2 regions of the Roseibium sp. R5 genome follow, and region 1 is predicted to be linked to the other one. Evidence: predicted binding sites of a transcription regulator. Region 1 holds the regulator's gene; the other holds the start of a gene.

Region 1 (7,301 bases):
ATTGCCGCGATTGAGCGGATTGTCGGCAAGCCAGGAAGCACCATTCGCGAGTTCTACCGGGCAAACCCGGACCAGCTTGGTCAGCCGGTTGCCTTCGAACTGGCGGCTTCCTCCCGTGTTGACGGTTACATGAATGGCCGCCTGACCCGGGACAATATCACGGACAGCCGGTTCCTCCAGAAATCCGATCTTGATCTGGTCGATGTGCTGGTCGAGAGCGGGATTATCCAGACGGTCTTCAACTGGCCGTTCATCACCGGGGCAGACTCTGGAGTGGACAATCCGGGCGGTGCCGGCATCGGAGCCTCTGTGGTCGGATCGTTCTTCATGATGCTGGTGGTGTTGTTCCTGTCCCTGCCGATTGGAGTAGCCGCATCCATCTATCTTGAAGAGTTCGCACCGCAGAACAAGTTAACTGACTTGATCGAGGTGAACATTTCAAACCTTGCGGCCGTTCCGTCCATCGTGTTCGGTATTCTTGGTCTTGCGGTGTTCATCCAGTTCATGCACTTGCCGCAATCGGCGCCGATCGTTGGCGGTCTTGTTCTGACACTGATGACGCTGCCCACGATCATCATCTCCACACGCGCCTCGCTGAAGGCCGTGCCGCCAAGCATCCGCGATGCAGCCCTGGGCGTTGGAGCCTCAAAAATGCAGGCCGTGTTCCATCATGTTTTGCCGCTGGCGATGCCGGGCATCTTGACCGGAACGATCATCGGTCTGGCTCAGGCTCTTGGGGAAACAGCACCGCTGCTTCTCATCGGGATGGTCGGCTTTGTGGCCCGCGGATATCCGGACGGTTTCGTTTCCGGATTTATGGACCCGAACTCCGCGATGCCGGCACAGATCTACACCTGGGCGGCCCGTTCCGACTTCGCGTTCTACGAGAAAGCCTGGGGCGGTATCATCGTCCTCCTGATCTTCCTTCTGTCTATGAACATCCTCGCGATTATCCTGCGCCGCAGGTTCGAGCGTCGCTGGTAAGGAGGCGTACCCATGAATGACATGCCGAAAATTGAACAGGCGACAGATATGACCGACAGCAAGATTTCAGCCAATAAAGTGCAGGTCTATTACGGCGACACGCACGCGATCAAGGACGTGGATATTGAAATCCAGCCGCGTTCGGTCACGGCCTTCATTGGCCCGTCCGGGTGTGGCAAGTCGACATTCTTGCGGACCATCAACCGCATGAACGACACGATCGATATCTGCCGGGTCGAAGGCTCCATCCAGATCGACGGCGAAGACATCTACGATCCGAAGGTCGATCCGGTGCAGCTGCGCGCCAAGGTCGGAATGGTATTCCAGAAGCCGAACCCGTTCCCGAAATCGATTTACGATAACGTAGCCTACGGCCCGCGCATTCACGGTCTGGCCCGGAACCGGGCTGAGCTTGATGACATCGTGGCCTCCAGCCTGCAAAAAGCGGGTCTTTGGGAAGAAGCCAAGGATCGTCTCGACGAACCTGGAACCGGCATGTCCGGTGGTCAGCAGCAGCGCCTGTGTATTGCTCGCGCGATTGCCGTTAGCCCGGAAGTGATCCTGATGGATGAGCCGTGTTCCGCTCTCGATCCGATCGCGACTGCCAAGGTTGAGGAACTGATCGACGAGCTGCGCGAGAATTACACGATTGTGATCGTAACGCACTCCATGCAGCAGGCCGCTCGCGTGTCTCAGCGCACTGCATTCTTCCACTTGGGAATTCTGGTTGAAGAAGGTCCGACACAGGATATCTTCACCAACCCGGTGGACAAGCGTACGCAGGACTACATTACCGGCCGCTTCGGTTAACCGGATTGCACATTTTTTCGAAGGGACACAGGATGTCTGAACATACAGTCACGGCTTATGATGACGAATTGAACGTCATGGCCGGCCGGATCGCTGAAATGGGCGGTCTCGCAGAAAAAGCATTTGCAGAAGCCGTTTCCGCCCTCGTGTCCGGCGACACCGATTTGGCGCGCCGCGTGATTGATCAGGATCGCCGTCTTGATGCGCTGCATCAGGACGTTGAGGAAGGCCTGATCGCAATGATCGTGCGCCGTCAGCCGATGGGGCAGGATCTGCGTGAAATCACGGCTGCCAGCCGGATCGCGAACGATCTGGAGCGTGTTGGCGATCTTGCAAAGAACGTTGCCAAGCGGGCAATCGCAATCGACAACGACATTCAGAGCAAGAAGCTGGCAATCGGCGTCGAGCACATGACCGAGCTGGCCCTCGGGCAGCTGAAAAAGGTTCTGGATGCCTACACCGGACGCAATGCAGAGGCAGCGCGCCACGTGCAGGAAGCTGATGCCGAAGTCGATGCGATCTACACCTCTCTGTTTCGCGAACTTCTGACGTACATGATGGAAGACCCTCGGGTGATCACCTCCTGCGTCCATCTCCTCTTCTGTGCGAAGAACATCGAGCGGATCGGCGATCATGCCACCAACATTGCCGAAAACGTCTTCTTCATGGTGACGGGCGAACGGCTTCCGGAAGACCGCACCAAGGTTGATGAAACCGGCGCTATGTGAGTTGCCAGAGCCAGCCTGAGCGGGCTGTGAAGCAGGAACTGTAAGCCGGCGCTTTGGTGCCGGCTGAGGGAATTGGAGTGAGAATTCATGCCGAAGGTCCTCATCGTCGAAGACGAAGAACCGTTGAGCCTTCTGTTGCGGTATAATCTGGAAGCGGAAGGATACGCCGTCGAGACCTGTGTCCGCGGCGACGAGGCGGAAATCCGCCTCCGGGAAACCCAGCCGGACCTTTTGTTGCTGGACTGGATGTTGCCCGGACTGTCCGGCATAGAACTGTGCCGGCGCCTGCGGGCACGCGAAGACACCGAGCGCTTGCCGGTCATCATGCTGACGGCGCGCGGCGAGGAAGCTGAGCGCATCAGAGGCCTGTCGACCGGAGCGGACGACTACGTGGTCAAACCGTTCTCAGTGCCCGAACTGATGGCGCGTGTCCGCGCGATCTTGCGGCGGGCAAGCCCGGAGGTGGTGTCCACGATGCTGCGCTCTGGCGATATCGAACTTGACCGGGAAACACACCGCGTCCGGCGCAGCACCAAGGAAATCCATTTGGGGCCAACAGAGTTTCGCCTTCTGGAATTCCTGATGACCGCACCAGGCCGGGTCTTTTCCCGCGAACAGCTGCTGGACGGTGTTTGGGGGCACGATGTCTATGTGGATGAACGCACGGTCGATGTTCACGTAGGCCGCCTGCGCAAAGCGCTGAACAAGGGCAAGGCGAAGGATCCGATCCGCACGGTGCGCGGGGCTGGGTATGCCTTCAACGACCAGTTCACGGCAGCCTGATCGAGACTTTCAAGACAAACAAAAAAGCAACGGTGTTGGTAGTCAAGCGGAGACCATCATCGTTTCTTTTAGCCTTGCATTGAGAATGATGATCATTTTTCGCATGACGGCGACGAGGGCGACCTTTGACGGTTTTCCATTTGTTTTGAGGCGTTTGTAGAAGGCCTTCATGACCGGATCAAAGCGGATGGCTGGCAGAGCTGCGACGTAGAGAGCATCTCGGATTTGCCGCCGTCCACCGGAGATCATGCGTTTGCCCCGCATGAGGCCGCTATCCTTGTTGAGCGGGGCCACGCCGACGAGCTTGGCGACCTGTCCTTTGGACAAGCTCCCCAGCTCCGGCAAGTCGGCCAGCAGGAAGCAAGCTGTTCTTAGACCGATGCCTTTGAGGGACATGAGAACATTGGCCCTTTGGGCAAGTGCCGGGTCCGACCTGATGCAAAGCTCCATGTCGTCGATAACAGCCTGGCGCTGATTGGTCAAAAAGCGCAGACTTTCTTCGATCCAGGCTATCGTCCTGCCGGTCTGCTTTTCCCTGCGGTTCTTTTCTTGAACGATCATATGGCTCAGTTGCCGGTATCTTTGAACCAGCTCCTTGAGCAGGGTCTGGGCCGCGGAGCTGGGAGTGAGGAGGCGTGTCTCCAGGCGTTGGCCATAGTCGGCCAGAATGAAGGCATCAATCTTGTCGGTCTTGGAGAGCTGGCCACAGGCCCGGGCAAATTGCCGGACTTGCTTGGCGTTCACCTTGGCAACTGGCCGGCCAACCGCCAGAAGGGCAGCCTCAACGGCACGCTCATAGCCGCCGGTCGGCTCCAGGATCAGCCGTTCTATCGAGTTGAACCGCATGAGAAAGGTCAGGAATGCATCGATCCCTTCCTCCGTGTTGGTGAAACTCGCACGCTGCTCATCGGGCAGAACGCAAACGTCAAACGTGGATTTTGATATGTCGATGCCGACAAAACGGCTAGCATAAGGCATGGCTTGGTCTCCCTTATACGCGAGCGCGAAGCTCTCTCAACGGTTCGACGAAGCCTCAAGTGTGTGAAGGGTTCTGCTTTTTTGCGAACGCAAGGTTCATGCCCGCAAGGGCTCAACCACTTCACACACCGTCATAAAGGTAAGGCCATACCTCAATGACAAAGAGGCCGGAGCATCAAACCATGCTCCGGCCTCATAATGTATAAGCCCGCCAAATCGGCGGGCTTTTTCTTGGGTATTTCGAGATCAGGAAGCCTGGGCAACACTGGTCTTGTTGTTGGCGCTCCGGCGGCGGTCTGCGACCGGCTGGTAAGCAATCTTGCAGTGGTAGGGGCAGTAGGGCACGCCGGCTTCGGATACTTGACCACAGAAGTAGAAGTCTTCTGTCGCCGGATCGCCGATCGGCCACTTACAGGTGCGCTCAGTTAGCGTCAGGATAGTCGCCCGCTTGGACATTGGAACAACATCAGCGATCGGTTCTGCAACGGGTTGAACCTCTGCGACCGGGGCTGGCGTCGGCTCCATCTTCAGCGCTGCGGTACCTTGGGTCTGCGGCTGTGTTTGCGGACGTTTCGGTGCCGATTGAGACGCCGGATTGGCCGTTGTGCGGGGACGGCGCGGTTTTGCGCTTGAGGAAGAAGACTTTGCGCGGCCGGAAAGACCAAGCCGGTGTACCTTGCCAATCACTGCGTTCCGGGTGACACCGCCAAGCTCACCCGCAATCTGGCTTGCGCTCAAACCATCGCCCCAGAGCTTCTTCAAAAGCTCAACCCGTTCGTTCGTCCAACTCATTGCCGCACCCCTTGCCAAGGCCAGTGACTGGCCAAAATCCCGTTATTGGACACGCGAACGCAAGTCCATTATGGCATATCTTGTGCCTCTATTTGATACGCCGCACGAGATGTCGTGTCTGATTAGTCAAAGGTTACAATAACGTTAATTTGTGAAGCAACCGTCAGGCTGCAGTGAGTTGGGGATGAACGGACTTTTCCCCAACAGATGCGAGGTCCTTGAGACTTTTACATAAAACAGCCCGAACCCCGGCAATGGCCATTTCCATTGACAGGCGGGGACCTCGGCAGTGTATAAGGATCTTGCAACGTGCCGCCGCTTTGGCGGCACATTGCGTTTTTGGCCTGTAATTTAAGGCGATGCCCCGGAGTTCCGACGGTCCGATACCAGTGGCGCTTCCGGCGGCCAAAGGAGACTAAAGAGGTATGTCCGCGTCCGCGCTTTTTGGAAACTACGCAAGATCGAACCTGTCATTCGATCACGGGGAAGGTGTCTGGCTTGTTACGAGTGACGGCCGACGATTTCTCGATTGCGGGTCCGGGATCGCGGTAAATTCGCTCGGACATGCTCATCCGCATCTGGTCCAGGCCCTTCAGGATCAGGCGGCCAAGCTGTGGCATATTTCCAATTTGCATCAGATGCCGGATGGCGCGCGGCTTGCGCAGCGCCTCACCGATGCAACATTTGCAGACAAGGTTTTGTTCGTGAATTCCGGCGCCGAAGCAATGGAAGCGGCGATCAAGTGTGCCCGGCGTTATCACTATGACCGCAATGAGCCGGACCGGTATCAGATCGTGACCTTCGAAGGTGCTTTCCATGGTCGGACACTCGGCACGATTGCAGCAGGTGGCCAGGCAAAATACCTCGAAGGTTTCGGACCTAAGGCCCCGGGCTTCGATCAGGTGCCCAGCGGGGACTTGGAGGCCTTGAAAGCCATGGTCGGTCCGCAAACCGCAGCGATCGCGATCGAACCCATCCAAGGCGAGGGCGGCATTCGGGAAGTCGACTACGAATTCCTGCGCGCTCTGCGCAAGCTTTGTGATGAAACCGGAGCCCTGCTGATCTTTGACGAAATCCAGACGGGTGTCGGCCGGACCGGAAAAATGTTCGCGCATCAGTGGACTGGCGTTGATCCGGATCTGATGGCCGTCGCCAAGGGCATAGGCAGCGGGTTCCCGATGGGCGCTTGCCTTGCGACCGAAGAAGTTGCGTCCGCGCTGGCACCTGGAACCCACGGCACGACCTTCGGTGGCAATCCGCTCGCTATGGCTGTTGGTAATGCGGTTTTGGACGTCATCCTTGCTGATGGTTTTCTGGAAGAGGTTCAAAAGAAGGGCCTCTCCTTCAAGCAAAAGCTTTCCGGGCTGGTCGATAGCCACCCGAAGGTGTTTGAGGCTGTACGGGGCAATGGTCTGATGCTCGGCATCAAGTGCACCGCGCCGGTGGGAGACTATGTCGCCGCCGCGCGCGAAGCGGGCATTCTTGCGGTCCCGGCCGGTGACAACGTCGTCCGGATCCTGCCGCCACTGACCATCTCGGAAGAAGAGATTTCCGATGCGGTTGATCGGCTGGAGAAGGCCGCAGTTGCCGTTGAGAGAAAGTTGTTGGAAGGAGCGGCCGAATGACCGCCAACGGAGCGTACAAAAACTTCCTGGATCTGACCCAATTCGAGGGCGATGATCTGCGCGCTATTCTGGAAACAGGAAAGAAGATCAAGGCAACCCGCAACGGCGTTCGCCGGGGTGAGGGGCCGCTGGCCGGCAAAGTTCTGGCCATGATTTTCGAACAGCCATCGACACGGACCCGCATTTCCTTTGACGTTGGGATGCGCGAACTCGGCGGCGAGACGTTGATGCTGACCGGTGCGGAGATGCAGCTGGGCCGAGGCGAGACCATCGCAGACACGGCGAAGGTGCTGTCCCGGTTCGTCGACGGCGTCATGATCCGGATCCTGGACCACGAAGCCCTCAATGAACTGGCTGAAAACGCGACCATTCCGGTGATCAATGGCCTGACAAAGATCTCGCATCCGTGCCAGATCATGGCAGACATCATGACTTTCGAAGAGCATCGCGGCGGCATCTCCGGGCGCAGCATTGCCTGGACCGGCGACAGCAACAATGTTCTGGCGTCCTGGGTTCACGCCGCACCGCGCCTGGATTTCGAACTGCGCATCGCGACACCAGCCGAACTGGCCCCACCGCAGGATCTGATTGAGACCGCCCG
Region 2 (7,301 bases), 1.8 Mb from region 1:
TTCTTCAGGAGATCAAAGGCGACGAACTTGTCGTTTTCGGTGGCTTCCGGATCATCCAGGATCTTTTGCAGCTGTTCGAGGTGTCCGGGGCGCAAAAAGTGGTTGATGTCCTTGAAGGCCTCTTCGGCCAGAAGGCGCAGGCCTTCCGGCTCGACGACCAAAACTTCTTCGCCGTTGAACTCAGCTGTTTTGACGTGGTCAGAGGTCAGCTTGCGATAGGGCGTTGTGTCTTCGCCTTGCGGGAAGAGGGCGCTGTGCTGATAGTCTGGCGGGGTGACGGGCGCGTTCATGCAAAAAGCCTTCCTGATCTGGCTAGGCGCTGACGGTTCAGCCCCTGGCAAAAGGTCTGTGGCGTGTTCTTAAGCAAAATGTTGCAAGAGTCCAAGCCGACATAAGACGCAATCGATCCGGTTTTCGAAATTCGGCGCATAGCCGTTGAGCTTGTTGAGCGCTTGTGAAACAGTGCGATCAGGAAATTCGTCCGATCTGATCGTTTTCATTTAGCTATTTTCTTTGGGGGACTTATGGACCTGTCGTTTTGGGCCCTGTTCGCGCTGACAGTCTTCACCGCCTCGATGGTGCCAGGCCCCAGCACATTGATCGCATTTACCCACGGTGCGCGTTATGGATGGAAACAGGTGCTTGCGACCGCACTTGGAAATATGAGTGCTTCCGTGGTGCAGGCCATCTTGGCCTGCGCCGGTCTCGGCATTGTGCTTGCCAAATCGGCTGTCTTGTTCATGTTCATCAAATATGCTGGTGCGGCATATCTTGTTTATCTTGGCTTTTCGATGTGGCGCAGCGCTTCCAACGGGCTCGATATCGGCGGAGACAAACGGTCAGAAGCGGATACGACCGGGCGCCTTTATCGGAGCGGATTTCTGGTCGCCGCTGCAAACCCCAAGGCAGTTGTGTTTTTCACTGCTTTGTTTCCCCAATTTCTCGATCCTTCGGGAACAGCTGTCACTCAGCTGACCGGGATGGTTGTTCTGATCGCGCTGGTATCGTTCTCGGTCGCCATGATTTACGGCTTCGTTGGAAGCCGTTTGAGCGTTCTTCACCTGTCGCGACGGTTTATGGGTCGGATGCACAAAGCGATTGGCGGTTTGTTCGTTGCCAGCGGCATCGGTCTGGCGGCCTCACGCGGCTGAAGACCGCGCGAGCCCCTAAGGAAATGTCAGCGGGTCGCTGTGAGATTGAGCGTGACGGTGACAGCATCGCCGACGGTGTCTGTTCCGACACCTGTTCCAAGGCCGTATTCAAGACGGTTTAAAGTCGCCATGCCACTGGCTGTGGCAGTGTCACCATTGATCGCCAGCGTAAAGTCCAGGACGAGCGGCATGGACACACCTTTGATCGTGAGCGTTCCGTTTGCCCGGTAACTGTCGCCTTCCACCCGTTCGACGCTGTCGGCGGTGAAGGTCGCGTCCGGGAACGCGGCGGTGTCAAACCAATCGCCATTCGGCAGGGTCCCGTCAAATTGGGCGTTGCCGGTGGAGGCGCTGGCCGGACGGATCGTGGCCGAAATATCGGCGTTTTCCGGCGCGTCCGGGTCAAACTCGATGGATGCGTCCCAGGAGGTAAACCGTCCTGTCAAAGCGCTGCTGCCCTGCTGGACTTCAAACCCAAGTGTGCTCTGCGCCGGATCTACAGTCCATGTCGCGGCAAGTGCGGGCTGCACGGTCAGGAAAGACAAGGTGCAGCTGAGGAGTGCAAGTGATTTCAGTGTCATGCTTTGGCTTTCTCGGAATGTGATTCAAGCGCTTTTTGGGCCGGCTTTGTTGATGTCATCCGCTTCAAGGTGTCGTCCTTGGCAATGAAGTGGTGCTTCAGTGCAGCGGCGATGTGAACAACCACCAGGGCGATCAACAGATACGCACCGTATTCATGGAGGATCATGAAAAAGGCTTCCGCCTGTTCTTTTGTTCCAAGGGCCTCCGGATAGGGCAGGTGCGGGATCGGCAGAACGTTAAACACCACTGTGGGTATGCCCCAGGGCGATGCGGACACCATGAACCAGCCTGTGATCGGCATTGCGAAGATCAGGAAGTAGAGCCCGATATGACCGAGATGAGCTGCGAGTTTTTCGAGGGCCGGCATGTCGGACGGCAGTTTCGGTGAAGGGTTTGTCAGACGCCAAATCAGCCTGAAGGCCGCAAGCGCCAATACAACAAAGCCGAAGGACTTGTGCAGCTGGTAGAGCTGAAAAAGGTTTGGATCGGTCTGCGGCAGCTGCTTGAGATAAAGTCCGAAGGCGAGCATGCCGATTATCAGCAGGGCCATGGTCCAGTGAAAGAAAATGGCTATCCGGCCATATCCGGTTGGCGTATTGCGATACATGGCAGTTTCCTTCGGCAAACGGGAAGCCTCAACAAGGCTCCCCGCATCTTCGCAGATTAGTTTGTTGCGGCAGTCGTCAGCGTTTCGGTGTGGAACGTGATCTTGACCTCGTCACCTACATAGGGCACGAACATGTCCATGCCGTAGTCAGATCGTTTGATCACGGTGTTTACGGCAAAACCAACCGATTCCTTCTTCGCCATCGGATGCTCACCCATTGCCTTGACATCAACGGTCAGGGTCGCCGGCTTCGTGATGCCTTTGATTGTGAGATCGCCGGTCACTTCAAGCTGCTTCTCGCCGGTTTGCTCGACGCTTGTGCTCTTGAAGGTAGCTTCAGGGAATTTCTCAGCGTCAAAGAAGTCGGCGCTCAGGAGGTGCTTGTCGCGATCTGCCCAGAACGTATCGAGGCTGCCGATCTGAATGGTGAACTCGATCGAGGAATTGGCCGGGGTTTCCTTGTCGATCAAAAGAGTGCCATCCCAGTCGCCAAAACGGCCATCGGTGGTGGAGTAGCCGAGGTGATCGTATGTGAAGGACAGGTTGGAGTGGGACTTGTCGAAGTCGAACGCAACCGGTTCAGCGACAGCAGCGCCAGCGAGAACGGACAGGGCAAAGGCAGATGTAGCAAGACGGATCATTTTGGAACCTCATCAATAAGACTGTTGAAGACGTTCCATGGGGAACGCTGATCCATCACATAAGCTGTATTTCAAAAGCTGCAATTTGACTGACTGTTTATTGAGGGTGAACAATTTGTCATAATTCCGCCGGATGGTTCGGAAAAACGACTCGGCGAGTTATCGAAAAGATTGGAAGTTTCTGCGAGATCTACAACTGCGCTCGGCAACAGTTGATAGTGACCAAAGCGGCCGCTTTTGACCTTGAAACAATCTATAGTTTGGTGAACGTGATATGTGTCATGAAGGTATCAAAGTCTTCAGGCATCTCTTTCGTGTCTCGATCAATCGAGATTCGTTTCCCTTCAACATCGCCGGTGCTTTGACCCCGAACCTTCTGGAGCATATCCATGAACCGTGCAGCTATTGTTTGCCATCGTGGCCTCAGCCTCAAAGCCCCGGAAAACACTCTTGCGTCTCTGGAAAAAGCGATTGAAGCAGGCGCGGAAGTGGTTGAGCTCGATGTCCGTCCTTCCCACGACGGTGTCCTCTACGTCTTTCACGATGACACGCTGGATAGAACCACGAACGGCTCGGGCCGGTTTGCCGACAAACTCTCATCTGAGATCGACCGACTTGATGCAGGTTCCTGGTTTTCTGAAGAGTTTTCCGGCGAACGTGTGCCGCGGTTTGATGCATTTCTGAAGGCGTGCCGGGAGCGGATTTCGGTCTATGCTGAGATCAAAGAAGGAGACCCGGCGAAGGTCAGAGACATGCTCCAGGCCAACGGTCTCCTGGAAACAGCCTGGACGTTCTCCTTTGATCAAGCCATTCGCGCAGAGGCACGGGCCCGTGTTCCTGATCTCCGGCTCATGGTCTTGTTTGATCATGTCGGCTCGGTTGAACGGGCGGTCGCGCAAGGCGCGGCAATTTTGGAGTTTCAAGCGCACAACCTGGACCCTGATCTTGCCGCGTCGGCAAGGGATGCAGGGCTCATCACGCAGCTCTTTTATGACGGTGATGATCGCGACGTGTTCGAACTGGCGGTCACGTGCGGCATCCAGCAAATGAACATTGACCATGTCGACGTTTTCCGCTCTGTTGAAAACGAAATTCTGACCCCGGCGACCTAGGATTTTGGATCGCAAGCCGGGCCCTGCAAAACACAAAAGGACTGCGACCGGTGACGGGTCATGATGCTGCCTTGAGCCTCAACCGGTTCGAAACGCGGCTTGCAACACGGCTGGTGTTTTTCATTGGCGGACTGACCATGGGAGCATGGTCACCGTTGATCCCCTTTGCACAACAAAGACTTGGCGTTGATGATGCCGGGCTTGGTCTTTTGCTCTTGTGCCTCGGTATTGGCTCGGTTCTGTTCATGCCGCTTGCCGGACCTCTATGCGCCGCATTTGGAAGCCGGCGAGTGATTGTCGGGTCCGGGATCGGTTTGATTGCCGGATTTCCGGCTCTTGGGTATGCAGAGACGATCCCGCTCATGGCCATCGCGGTTTTCCTGTTCGGGAGCTTCCTCGGTGTCATGGAAGTCGGCATGAATTCCCATGCGGTGGATGTTGAGAGTGGATCGGACAAACCGCTGATGTCGGGGTTCCATGCCCAGTTCAGCATTGGGGGATTTGCCGGGGCTGGGGGCGTCACGCTTTTCTTGACGCTCGGCCTGTCACCGTTCGCATCTGCTGGCTTGATTGCGCTTTCAAGCCTCCTGCTTCTGATTGTAGCGGCCCCCCGGCTGCTCCCTAATCGCACGGGCGGTTCTTCAACGGGCGGGGCTTTCCCGAAAGGCGTTGTCCTGCTTCTGGCACTCCTCATCGCCATCACGTTTTTGACCGAAGGAGCTGTTCTGGACTGGAGCGCTGCGCTGATCACAGATCAGGGGCTGGTGAACATTGCCCAGGGCGGCATTGGCTTCATGTGTTTTTCAATTACGATGACGATCGGCCGTTTGCTGGGCGACCGGGTGGTTGCCAGGTTTGGTCCGAGAAACATCCTGCTCTGGGGCGGGGTGATCACCATTGCCGGTATTCTGCTCGTTGCAACGGCGAGCAACCTGGCTGTGTCGCTGATCGGATTTGCGGCAATCGGGGCCGGGGTCTGCAATATTGTCCCGGTGCTCTTCAGCCTAACAGGGCGGCAAAAGGTCATGCCGCAAGGCGCCGCGATTGCAGCGGTCGCAACAGCCGGGTATGGCGGAATATTATTGGGGCCTGCGATGATCGGTTTCGTTGCGGACGGGATCGGCTTGCCCGTGACGTTCGCCGGGCTTTCTCTGCTTATGGTAATCGTAGCGTTAAGTGCTGGCGTGGCCGTTCAAGGTTCACAGGCTGAATAAAACTGTTGTTTGATTGTCGTTAGACAACACCGAAGCCGGAATTTGTCAGGCATTTCAGTTCCTCAGCGCAGGTGACCGTCAGTTGGAAATAGTTGCGATAGTCTTGGTCTCTATCGCTGTGGTAGTATGAGCATGGCATCGGGGTTCAACTTATGTTCCGCGACCTATTTGCTGACCTTCACCTAACGTTAAAATTGTCAATGTTATAAGGTGCTTCAATAATCATCTAAAATACGGTGTCTGGCGTGGTTTCCATTCGGTCAATAGACGTGTCTACGGTGTTTTATAAGCTCCTTGCCATAAAACCATTTGGCAGACCGATTGGGTTCAACGTATTCGCTTTTTTCCTCTGCAGTTTCGCGGTCCTGTCGAGCGTCGGTGAAGCGCGCGCTGAGTGGGTCGTCAAGCGGGTGTCTGGGGTCGTTTATTTTGTTGCGCCAGAGGTCAAGGCGTTCCGCGTTCAACGCGGTATGGTGTTTCAACCCGGCTATACCATGGCAACGCGTTCCGGTGCGCGGGCGCTGATCGCGCGCGGCGCAGAGACTATCTCGGTTGGCCCGAATGCCAAGTTTGCTCTTTCAAAATATCGAAGCAACAATCGCAAGACCACGCTGCTTCAGCGCTCTGGCCGCCTGACCGTCGATGTTCAAAAGCGCGGGCGTCCGCACTTTACAGTCGAAACCCCTTTTCTCGCCGCTGTTGTCAAAGGAACGCGGTTTGGTGTTTCCGTGAACAGCCGCGAAGCGCGGGTCTCTGTTGAACGTGGTCTTGTCGAGGTCTCCGATTTGGCAACCGGCCAAACCGCTTCGCTGGGGCCGGGCCAGAGTGCGTCAAGTGCGCCCGGCAGCCGGTCGGGCTTGTCGGTGTCCGGTGTGAATGCGCCCTCTGTGTCACCGGGCGCTGCAAGGGCTCCGGCTTTTGCCACTCCGTCAATCGGAAATGTTCCGAGCCAGTCTACGAACACCTCCAATCAAGGTGTTTCGGGAGGCTCAACAAACAGCCAGGGGCAGAATGCTGGTGGCAACTCGGGTGGCGCCGGTGATGGGAGCGCGGGCAGTTCTTCCGGGAGCGGCGAATCCGCTGGCAACAATGGAAGTGGCAACGGAAACGGGAACGGCAATTCCGGTAACAACGGGAATGATAACGGCAATTCCGGTAACAACGGAAATGGCAACGGCAATTCCGGTAACAACGGAAATGGCAACGGCAATTCCGGTAACAACGGAAATGGCAACGGCAATTCCGGTAACAACGGAAATGGCAACGGCAATTCCGGCAACAACGGAAATGGCAACGGCAATTCCGGCAACAACGGAAATGGCAACGGCAATTCCGGTAACAACGGGAATGGCAACGGCAATTCCGGTAACAACGGGAATGGCAACGGCAATTCCGGTAACAACGGGAATGGCAACGGCAATTCCGGTAACAACGGGAATGGCAACGGCAATTCCGGCAACAACGGAAACGGGAACGGCAATTCCGGTAACAACGGGAATGGCAACGGCAATTCCGGCAACAACGGAAATGGCAACGGCAATTCCGGTAACAACGGAAATGGCAACGGCAATTCCGGTAACAACGGAAATGGCAACGGCAATTCCGGTAACAACGGAAATGGCAACGGTGGAGCTGATACAGGCGGTCGTTTGTAACGCCATTGGTGTTTGCGTACTCAAGCTATCGGTTGGGGAGCCGAAACTTGATGCCAAAGCGTCCTGATAGGATGCAAGCCGGAGTGTATCGAACATTTAGAGGTGGGATTGGGCGGGCAAAGTGCGATTAGGAGCAATATCGGCTGACTTAAAGAGATTTCTTGCAGCGATCGTGTTTGCAGGCCTGATGGGGGCAGGTCTTTTGGCGCTGCAAGCTGTCCGCGTTACGGACGGGCTTGACCGGATGCTATGGGAACACCGGTTCACAGCGTCCGAGCGTCCGGTCACAGGAGATCTGCTCTTTGTCGATATTGACGCGCGGTCGCTCGAGCAACTGGG

The links. The regulator PhoB, encoded in region 1, activates phosphate uptake and scavenging genes when phosphate is short. The targets are predictions, from matches to a motif close to TGTCATNNANCTGTCAT.
Region 2: the regulator PhoB is predicted to act here: its motif matches at 3,259-3,275, upstream of AC0J4F_RS15795 (glycerophosphodiester phosphodiesterase).

What each region holds. Positions count from the first base shown of each region.
Region 1 is NZ_CM146910.1:5,170,071-5,177,371, reverse strand. It holds gene pstA (phosphate ABC transporter permease PstA) at 1-984, shown strand, start outside; gene pstB (phosphate ABC transporter ATP-binding protein PstB) at 1,006-1,794, shown strand; gene phoU (phosphate signaling complex protein PhoU) at 1,827-2,522, shown strand; gene phoB (phosphate regulon transcriptional regulator PhoB) at 2,610-3,305, shown strand; gene AC0J4F_RS24175 (IS110 family RNA-guided transposase) at 3,348-4,283, opposite strand; gene AC0J4F_RS24170 (GcrA family cell cycle regulator) at 4,530-5,075, opposite strand; gene AC0J4F_RS24165 (acetylornithine transaminase) at 5,501-6,700, shown strand; gene argF (ornithine carbamoyltransferase) at 6,697-7,301, shown strand, end outside.
Region 2 is NZ_CM146910.1:3,351,746-3,359,046, forward strand. It holds gene AC0J4F_RS15770 (fumarate hydratase) at 1-290, opposite strand, end outside; gene AC0J4F_RS15775 (LysE family translocator) at 525-1,151, shown strand; gene AC0J4F_RS15780 (YceI family protein) at 1,178-1,732, opposite strand; gene AC0J4F_RS15785 (cytochrome b) at 1,729-2,340, opposite strand; gene AC0J4F_RS15790 (YceI family protein) at 2,397-2,981, opposite strand; gene AC0J4F_RS15795 (glycerophosphodiester phosphodiesterase) at 3,371-4,093, shown strand; gene AC0J4F_RS15800 (MFS transporter) at 4,144-5,307, shown strand; partial or broken gene AC0J4F_RS15805 (FecR family protein) at 5,802-6,071, shown strand; gene AC0J4F_RS15810 (hypothetical protein) at 6,297-6,968, opposite strand; gene AC0J4F_RS15815 (EAL domain-containing protein) at 7,084-7,301, shown strand, end outside.